DNA from 4 places in the Dechloromonas sp. A34 genome. Region 1 is predicted to be linked to each of the others. Evidence: riboswitches for the same ligand, from Rfam matches in the RefSeq annotation. Region 1 holds a riboswitch; each other region holds the start of a gene.
The links. A riboswitch is a leader RNA that binds a small molecule or an ion and turns the genes downstream of it on or off. The one in region 1 is predicted to bind cobalamin.
Positions count from the first base shown of each region.

Region 1 (2,196 bases):
CGGCCGGTTTCCTGGTACAGCTCGTGGGTGCGGTCCATGGCGGCGAAGAAGGCCTTGGCCATGTCGCCGTCGGCCGGCTTGACGCCGCGCGCCCCGGGCAGGGTGCAGCGCACGGTGTTGAGCATGCAGGTCGGCACCTCATGGGCGTGGAACAACTCGACCATGCGCGTCAGGTAAGGCAGGTTCTCGGTCGTGCAGGTCGTGATGACGCTCCACGAGCCGTAGCCACGCAGCTTTTCCATGGTGCGCAACACCTTGTCGTGCACACTCTTGCCGCCCCAGGTCCGGCGCGTCGCGTCAGTGATCCCGGCGACCGGGCCATCGAGCGAGAGGCCGATGCTGACATTGCGCGAGGTCAGGAAGTCGAGCGCCGCATCGTCGAGCAGCGTGCCGTTGGTCTGCAGCCCAAAAACGAAATCGTCGCCGAAGGCATCGATCGCCTCGAACACCGCCGCCTGGTTCATCAGCGGCTCGGCGCCGTGGAAGATGGCGCGCGGCTTGCGGCCGTCCGGCATCACCGAACGGAAGTAGTCGCGCAGCTTGCCCAGCGAGGCGAGCAGCGTCACGGCCGGCATGTGGCTGCCGCCGCTGCGCTGGGTATCGGGCAGGTAGCAGTAGGTGCAGTTGAGGTTGCAGCGCTCGGTCGGATTCAGATAGACGCCGGAGGGCTTCAGGCCAAATCGCAGGGCATGCAGTTCCTGCCGGAAACCCTCGGCCTTTTCGCGATAGGCGGCGAGCGTGGCCGGATCGAGCCCCTCGCCGACCTTGTTCTTGTCGACCAGTGCCCAGAAGGCGGTGTCCGGATCGGTTACCGCGGCGTAGATATCGTGGCCGATATCCACCGGCAGGAAATGCGGGTCGCGCAGCGCTCCCGCGGGAAGCGCTGCGGTCATTTGGCCGCCTTCTTGTCCATCAGCACATAGTGCGACAGGCCCATGCCTTCCGGGTTGCAGCTCTTGCGCACGGCGATGGTCGGAACGGCCGGGGCGGCCTGGTTTTCAGTCGTTTGCGGGGTTTTGACGGTTGAAGTCACGGTTTGGGTCATGTTCCACTCCTCGGGAATGCAAAAACAAAAAGGGCTCCGGCTCACCGCACGCTTCTCGCATGCAGTCAGCCGGAGCCCTTGCCTTGGCTCCAGATTGGCATCGATTCGTCTTCTGGCTTCCGGATCAGCCGAAGCGCTGCGCCTTCCCTGCGCGGTATGCCCCGCAAGTGGCTGGTCTGGCGACCATGCAGTCTTCGTCCCCGGTTACAGCGGCGGGCCCGCCACGGATTCGCACCGTGTTCCGTATCTCGATACCGATAGGAGCGCGGATTCTCTCAAAACGCCGCGGAAACGGTCAAGCTTCCTAAAGACCTAGTTCCTGCCACATCGTGTCGACCCGCTGCTTGACGTCGCCATCCATGACGATCGGCCGCCCCCATTCACGGGTCGTCTCGCCCGGCCACTTGTTGGTGGCATCGAGCCCCATCTTGGAACCGAGGCCAGCCACCGGCGAAGCGAAGTCGAGGTAGTCGATCGGCGTGTTGTCGACCAGCGTCGTGTCGCGTGTGGCGTCCATGCGCGTCGTCATCGCCCAGACCACTTCCTTCCAGTCGCGGATGTCGATGTCGTCGTCCACGACGATGATCGTCTTGGTATACATGAACTGACGCAGGAAGGACCAGATGCCAAACATGATGCGCTTGGCGTGACCGGGATACTGCTTCTTGATGCTAACGATAGCCAGCCGGTAGGAACAGCCTTCCGGCGGCAGGTAGAAATCGACGATTTCCGGATACTGCTTCTGCAGGAGCGGCACGAACACTTCATTGAGCGCGACGCCCAACACGGCCGGCTCGTCGGGCGGCTTGCCGGTGTAGGTGCTGTGGTAGATCGGATTCTTGCGCATGGTGATGCGCTCGATGGTGAACGCCGGGAACTCGGCCTGCTCGTTGTAGTAGCCGGTATGGTCGCCATAGGGGCCTTCGAGCGCCATCTCGCCGGGATGGATGACGCCTTCGAGGACGATTTCGGCCGAAGCCGGCACTTGCAGCGCCGAACCCAGGCATTTGACCAGCTCGGTCTTGCCGCCGCGCAGCAGGCCGGCGAACTGGTATTCCGACAGCGAATCGGGCACCGGCGTCACGGCGCCGAGAATGGTCGCCGGGTCGCAGCCGAGCACCACCGCCACCGGGAAAGGCTGGCCGGGATTG
Region 1 is NZ_CP102486.1:529,420-531,615, reverse strand. It holds gene cbpB (peptide-modifying radical SAM enzyme CbpB) at 1-893, opposite strand, end outside; gene cbpA (modified peptide precursor CbpA) at 890-1,045, opposite strand; cobalamin riboswitch at 1,130-1,319, opposite strand; gene ubiD (4-hydroxy-3-polyprenylbenzoate decarboxylase) at 1,350-2,196, opposite strand, start outside.

Region 2 (2,196 bases), 400 kb from region 1:
CACCGATTCGACGCCGGCCTTGGCGACGCCGGATTCATCGAGCTCGGCGGTCTCGCGCGAAACGATCCAGCCGACGCGCCGGCGGGCTTCGTCGAGCCGGCCTTCGCGCAGCGGCCGGGCGACAGCTTCGGCGTGCTCGGCCAGGCTGTGGGCGCCGAGGGCGAAGTAGAGCAGGGCGACGTCGACGGCGAAGGGCGCGTAGGGTCGCAGCTGCAGGGCGAGCGCCACGGGCGGCAGTACGACCAGGGCCCAGGCCAGGATGCCGGCGAGCTGAGTCCGCCGATTCAGGCGTTTCTCGACGGCGGCGGCCAGCTTGCCGAAGCCGACCAGCGGGTGCCAGCGGCCCGGTTCGCCGAGCAGGCGGTCGAGCAGCACGGCGCTCAGCGCGGCCAGGGGCATCGCGTACGGGGCCAGGGCTGCCAGACTCCAATTCATTTCGGGAAGACGCCCTTGTGTTGGATATCCGCCTGCATCTCGCGCAGAACTGCAGCCAGCGGGGCTTCGGCCGCGTTCTGCGCGCCCCACTGTTCATGGAACACCAGTTCCTCGACCGGCAGGCGCGGCAGCCAGCCGGCTTTTTCCAGTTCGGGCTTGTCCTTGAAATGGCTGACGTAGCCGATGCACAGGTAGGCGATCGGCACGATGTGATGCGGAATACCCAGCGCGTCTTGCAGGGCCTTCTCGTGGAAGATGCTGACCCAGCCGACGCCCAGACCTTCGGCGCGGGCCGCCAGCCAGAGGTTCTGCACGGCGCAGACGCTGCTGTAGAGGTCCATGGTCGGGATATGGGTGCGGCCGATGACCACCGGGCCGCTGCGCGAGCGGTCGCAGGTGATGCAGAGGTTGATCGGCGCTTCGAGAATGCCCTGCAGTTTCAGGCCGCTGTAGATTTCGCGCTTTTCGTCCGGGAACATCCGCGCCGCTTCATCGTTGGCCTGGGCGAACACGTCGTGGACGCGCTGCTTGACCTCGGGCGAACGGACCAGCAGGAAGTTCCACGGCTGCATGAAACCGACCGAGGGCGCATGGTGGGCCGCCATCAGCAGGCGGCTGAGCAGGTCGTCCGGCACCGGCGTCGGCAGAAACTGGCCGCGCACATCGCGGCGGTTGAAAATGGCTTGATACACCGCTGCCCGGTCGGCAGCGGAAAAAGCGTGCGCCTGAGGCGCGGATGGGTTTTCCATGGATTCCCCTTCTGGAAAAGCGGCGGTTGCCTGGCCGGGCAACCTTGTTTCGTCTCCCGGCCGGTCTTCTGACTCGGATTCAACCGCACGATGCGCCTTCCCGACCGTGGTCAGTGGCTCGCTGCATCGCCCGTCATCCTTACAGCGCTGGGCACGTGGCGGACTTGCACCGCCTTCCCGATTCTCCGTTCAGTACTGCTGAACGGCACCTGGAGACACCTGCCCAAAGCAAAATTGAGCGGGGCCGATGGTGCCATAATTACGGACTTTTTTCACACCTCCCGCCATATGTCCTGTTCTACCCTGATGGTCCAAGGCACTACCTCCGATGCCGGAAAAACGACCCTGGTCGCCGCGCTATGCCGCATTCTGAAGCGGCGCGGTGTGCGCGTCGCGCCGTTCAAGCCGCAGAACATGGCGCTCAATTCGGCGGTGACCAGCGATGGCGGCGAAATCGGCCGGGCGCAGGCGCTGCAGGCGCTGGCCTGCGGCCTCGAGCCGCATACCGATTTCAACCCGGTGCTGTTGAAGCCGACGACGGACAAGAAGGCGCAGGTCATCATCCACGGCAAGGTGGCGACCGATCTCGACGCCAAGGCCTACCACGCCTACAAGCCACGGGCGATGGGGGCCGTGCTTGAGTCCTGGGGGCGGCTGACCGCTGCCTACGATTGCGTGCTGGTCGAAGGTGCCGGCTCGCCGGCCGAAATCAACCTGCGCGACCGCGACATCGCCAATATGGGCTTTGCCGAAGCTGTGGACTGCCCGGTGATCCTCGTTGCCGACATCGACCGCGGCGGCGTCTTCGCCCATCTGGTCGGCACCCTGGACCTGCTCTCCCCCTCGGAGCAGAACCGGGTCAAGGGCTTCGTGATCAACCGTTTTCGCGGCGACATCGGCCTGCTCGAACCCGGCCTGACATGGCTCGAAGAACGGACCGGCAAGCCGGTGCTCGGCGTGCTGCCCTACCTGCATGGCCTGATGCTCGATGCCGAGGATGCCATCGCCACCG
Region 2 is NZ_CP102486.1:132,720-134,915, forward strand. It holds gene cbiB (adenosylcobinamide-phosphate synthase CbiB) at 1-435, opposite strand, end outside; gene bluB (5,6-dimethylbenzimidazole synthase) at 432-1,184, opposite strand; cobalamin riboswitch at 1,225-1,412, opposite strand; gene NQE15_RS00665 (cobyric acid synthase) at 1,473-2,196, shown strand, end outside.
Region 2: it holds a riboswitch for cobalamin, as region 1 does, so the genes downstream of both, bluB (5,6-dimethylbenzimidazole synthase) here and cbpA (modified peptide precursor CbpA) in region 1, are expected to answer to the same signal.

Region 3 (2,196 bases), 390 kb from region 1:
GTTGCAAGCGTCTGGCACAAGGTGGTCAGGCGGGTGAAAAGGGGCATGGTGTCCTCCTGAGAAATGCCGGATCGATCCTCAGGTTAGCACACGGGCTGCCGCCTCAGTCTTTGCAAGGCGATTTGAGGCTCAGCGGCAGGCCGGCGGCAACCAGCGTCACCTGCTCGCACACCGCGGCAACGCGCTGGTTGAGCCGTCCCTGCTCGTCGGCAAACAGCCGCGATACCGGATGCATGGGTACGATGCCCCAGCCGACTTCATTGGAGACCAGGATGATGTGGCCGGGCAGTTGCGGCAACAACTCGATCAGGGCCGTCGTCTCGCCGTCGAACAGCGGGCAGGCGATCGCTTCGCCGGCCTCGGCCTGGCGGGCCGCCTGGCCGGCAAATAACAGGTTGGACAGCCAGAGGGTCAGGCAATCGACCAGGATGCAGGTCTCCGGTGTCGCGAGTTGGCGCAGTCTGGCCGCTAGATGCAGCGTTTCCTCGGTGCAGCCCCATTCGGCCGGGCGGCGGGCGCGGTGATGGGCGATGCGGTGGGCCATCTCGCCGTCGCGAGCTTCGGCGGTGGCCAGGTAAATGACCTGCTGGCCGGACTCCGCGGCCCGTTTTTCGGCCAGCAGGCTCTTGCCCGAACGCGCACCGCCAAGGATCAGTTCTTTCATGGCAGGCATTGTGGGCGAATGTCGGCGTGGACGGCAACCGGTATAATTCGCCCCGATTCGATAAAACGGAACACGGTGCAAATCCGTGGCGGGCCCGCCGCTGTAATCGGGGACGGATGTCGCGACATGCCACTGCTCAGGGGAAACAGACCCGGCGGGAAGGTGCGACAGACCGGCTGATCCGAGAGCCAGAAGACCTGTCGAATCGTTTGGGCTGGAGCCTGTGGACAGGGCTTCGCGGTGGCGTTGCAAGGCGCTGCTGCGAGGCCCTTTTGTTTATTTGGACAGGAAGAATCGGATGCATTCAAAATTCAAGATCGTCGCCCCGGACCAGGGGTTGGCCGCTGCGCTGCAGCACAAGATCGACCAGAAAACCAAGCCGCTCGGCGCCCTCGGGCAGCTGGAGGGGGTTGCCAAACGGCTGGGCCTGATCCAGCAGCGTCTCGACCCGCAGTTGAGCCAGCCGCAGATGCTGGTCTTCGCCGGCGATCACGGCGCGGCCAAGGCCGGCGTCTCTGCTTTTCCGCAGGATGTGACCTGGCAGATGGTCGAGAACTTCCTGGCCGGCGGCGCCGCGATCAATGTCTTTGCCCGCCAGAACGGCATGGAACTGGCCGTGATCGACGCCGGCGTGGCGCATGATTTCGGCAAGCGCGATGGGCTGATCGACGCCAAGGTCGCCCGGGGTACCGCCAATTACCTCGAACAGCCGGCAATGAGCAGCGAGCAGTGCGCCGTCGCCATGAGTCGCGGCGCCGAAATCATCCGCTGGCTGGCCGCCAAGGGGGTCAATGTCGTCGGCTTCGGCGAAATGGGCATCGGCAACACCGCCGCCGCTTCGCTGATCACCCATTGCCTGACCGGCACGCCGCTTGCCGACTGCATTGGGCGCGGCACCGGGCTCGACGACGCCGGCTTGGTCCGCAAGCAGGGATTGCTGGAAAAGGCCCTCGCCCGCTATCGCGCGGCCGGTGGCAAGGATGAACCAATGGCCGTGCTCGCCGAATTCGGCGGTTTCGAGATCGCGATGATGGCCGGGGCCATGCTGGCCGCGGCCGAAGCCCGGATGGTCCTGCTGATCGACGGCTTCATCGTCGGCTCGGCGGCCTTGACCGCCGCCCGGCTGGTGCCGGCGCTGGCTGAGTATTGCATCTTCTGCCACCGCTCGGCCGAGCCCGGCCACGCGGCGCAATTGGCGGCACTCGGCGCCGACCCATTGCTCGACCTTGGCCTGCGGCTGGGCGAAGGCACCGGCGCAGCGCTGGCTTATCCGCTGGTCAAGGCGGCAGCCAATTTCCTCAAGGAAATGGCCAGCTTCGAATCGGCCGGAGTCGCCGAAAAAAGCTGATGTTGCGCCGCGAGCTCGAATATTTCTTCGGTGCCGTCCGCTTCTTCACGCGGCTGCCGGTGCCGGCCTGGGTCGGGCATTCGGCCGAGGCGCTGAACCGCTCGGCGCGCTATTTCCCGGCCGTCGGCCTGCTGATCGGCGGCATCGGGGTGGTGGTCTATCTCGGCGCCGCGCTGCTCTGGTC
Region 3 is NZ_CP102486.1:136,031-138,226, forward strand. It holds gene NQE15_RS00670 (Pvc16 family protein) at 1-47, opposite strand, end outside; gene cobU (bifunctional adenosylcobinamide kinase/adenosylcobinamide-phosphate guanylyltransferase) at 104-673, opposite strand; cobalamin riboswitch at 691-884, shown strand; gene cobT (nicotinate-nucleotide--dimethylbenzimidazole phosphoribosyltransferase) at 963-2,012, shown strand; gene NQE15_RS00685 (adenosylcobinamide-GDP ribazoletransferase) at 2,012-2,196, shown strand, end outside.
Region 3: it holds a riboswitch for cobalamin, as region 1 does, so the genes downstream of both, cobT (nicotinate-nucleotide--dimethylbenzimidazole phosphoribosyltransferase) here and cbpA (modified peptide precursor CbpA) in region 1, are expected to answer to the same signal.

Region 4 (2,196 bases), 2.2 Mb from region 1:
CGCTCGATGCCGATCGACCCCGAAGGTCGCGCGGCAGGATACGGCGTTCAGCCAGGCGGCTGAACCGGACACTCGGCCAAAGACATGGCCGGACCCGACCGAAGTCGGGGATCCAAAAGGCAGGTAACGACTGCGACGCCAGCAAGGCTGGACTTCAGGGCGACCGGGGTCGCCGATGAAGGCTGTGCAGACACGATGTCCACAGAAAGCGCTTGTAGTATCGCGCTGGACTTATCCGGGATTCAAGACAGCGGTTTTGTTTGCCACATGCAAGCGTCGGGAATTCCAAGCTTCTTGGCGAGGTGCGAGCTTTGCGCGGGTAATCTACCCACGGCGAGGCAGTTATGTGCCATCCAGATGGCACATAACCACCGGTGGCAACGACCGGGAAAACAGAGAGGTGCTGATGGAGTTGCGCGCCACGACCACTACAGGTAGTGGTATAAATTCGCCGAAGCACCGTATATAGTATATGCGCTTCCTTGACACCCCGCGTCTGTTAAGCCTAGACTCGGTGCCGTTGATGGTTCCCCACCCAGGGATTAAAAGGGAATCCGGTGCCGAGTCTGACTCGAATTCCGGGGCTGCCCCCGCAACTGTAATCGGCGAGCGCTTCGCCAACACATGCCACTGGATGCGTCCGGGAAGGTAGGTGAAGCGCGCTGAACCGAGAGCCAGGAGACCTGCCGCAACGAACTTTCTTTCATGGTTTTGGGGCGGGGTGTCCCTGACGAGAGGTTTATTGCGTGTCTTTCTTGCCGTTCGTTCGTCTGGCCGATTCGACCACGGGTTGCTACCCGCTGGCGTCGCGGCTGGTCGCGTCGAATTCCGGCCTGGCGCAACGTCGATTCTCCGCCCCCCGATACGGAGAATCGCCTTGCAATCGAATATTCACGCCCTTTCCGCCAGCAGCGAGTATGCCGTGGCTGCCCTGCAGGTCATCCGCCGCAACGGCGCCGTCGTTCCCTTCCACGCCGACAAGATCGCCGTTGCGCTGACCAAGGCTTTCCTCGCCGTCGAGGGTAGCCAGAGCGCCGTATCGTCGCGGGTTCGCGAAGTCGTTGCCCGGCTGACCGATGCCGTGGTCCGTTCGCTGACCCGTCGCCTGCCCGATGGCGGCACGGTGCAAATCGAGGACATCCAGGACCAGGTCGAACTGGCCCTGATGCGCTCCGGCGAGCACGACGTGGCCCGGGCCTACGTGCTTTACCGCGAGCGCCGGGCGGCGGAACGCGCCACGCTGGCGGTGGCGCAGGGCGCGCCGGCGCTGCATGTGACGGTGGATGGCGAGCGCCGGCCGCTCGATGCCGGGATGCTGCTGCAGACCTGCGAGGCCGCCTGTGCCGGGCTGGGCGAGGTGGTTTCGACGCGGACCATTCTCGATCAGGCGCTGAAGAATCTCTACGACGGCGTGCCGCTGGCCGACGTGCAGCAGGCGCTGATCCTCGCCGCGCGCACGCTGATCGAGCGCGAGCCGGCCTACAACCAGGTCACCGCCCGGCTGTTGCTGGCCAGCCTGGGGCATGAGGTGCTCGGCCGCCCGCTGGGGCTGGACGAGATTGCTACGGTCAACGGCGAATATTTGCCAAAATTCATCGCGCAGGGCATCGCCGCCGAACTGCTCGACCCGCGCCTCGCCACCTTCGACCTGCCGCGCCTGGCCGCCGCGCTGAAGCCGGAGCGCGACCGGCAGTTCGGCTACCTCGGCCTGCAGACGCTGTACGACCGCTATTTTCTGCACATAGCCGGGCGCCGCATCGAGCTGCCGCAAATCTTCTTCATGCGCGTCGCGATGGGCCTGGCCTTGAACGAAATCGACCGCGAAGCCCGCGCCATCGAGTTCTACGACCTGATTTCCAGCTTCGATTTCATGTGCTCGACGCCGACCCTGTTCAACAGTGGCACGCTGCATTCGCAACTGTCGTCGTGCTACCTGACCACCGTGGCCGACGATCTGGAAGGCATCTACCAGGCTATCAAGGAAAACGCCCTGTTGCAGAAATACGCCGGCGGCCTGGGCAACGACTGGACGCCGGTGCGCTCGCTGGGCAGCCGGATCAAGGGCACCAACGGCCAGAGCCAGGGCGTCATTCCCTTCCTGAAAGTGGTCAACGACACGGCGGTCGCCGTCAACCAGGGCGGCAAGCGCAAGGGCGCCGTGTGCGCCTATCTCGAAACCTGGCACCTCGACATCGA
Region 4 is NZ_CP102486.1:2,717,796-2,719,991, forward strand. It holds cobalamin riboswitch at 508-706, shown strand; gene NQE15_RS13615 (ribonucleoside-diphosphate reductase subunit alpha) at 878-2,196, shown strand, end outside.
Region 4: it holds a riboswitch for cobalamin, as region 1 does, so the genes downstream of both, NQE15_RS13615 (ribonucleoside-diphosphate reductase subunit alpha) here and cbpA (modified peptide precursor CbpA) in region 1, are expected to answer to the same signal.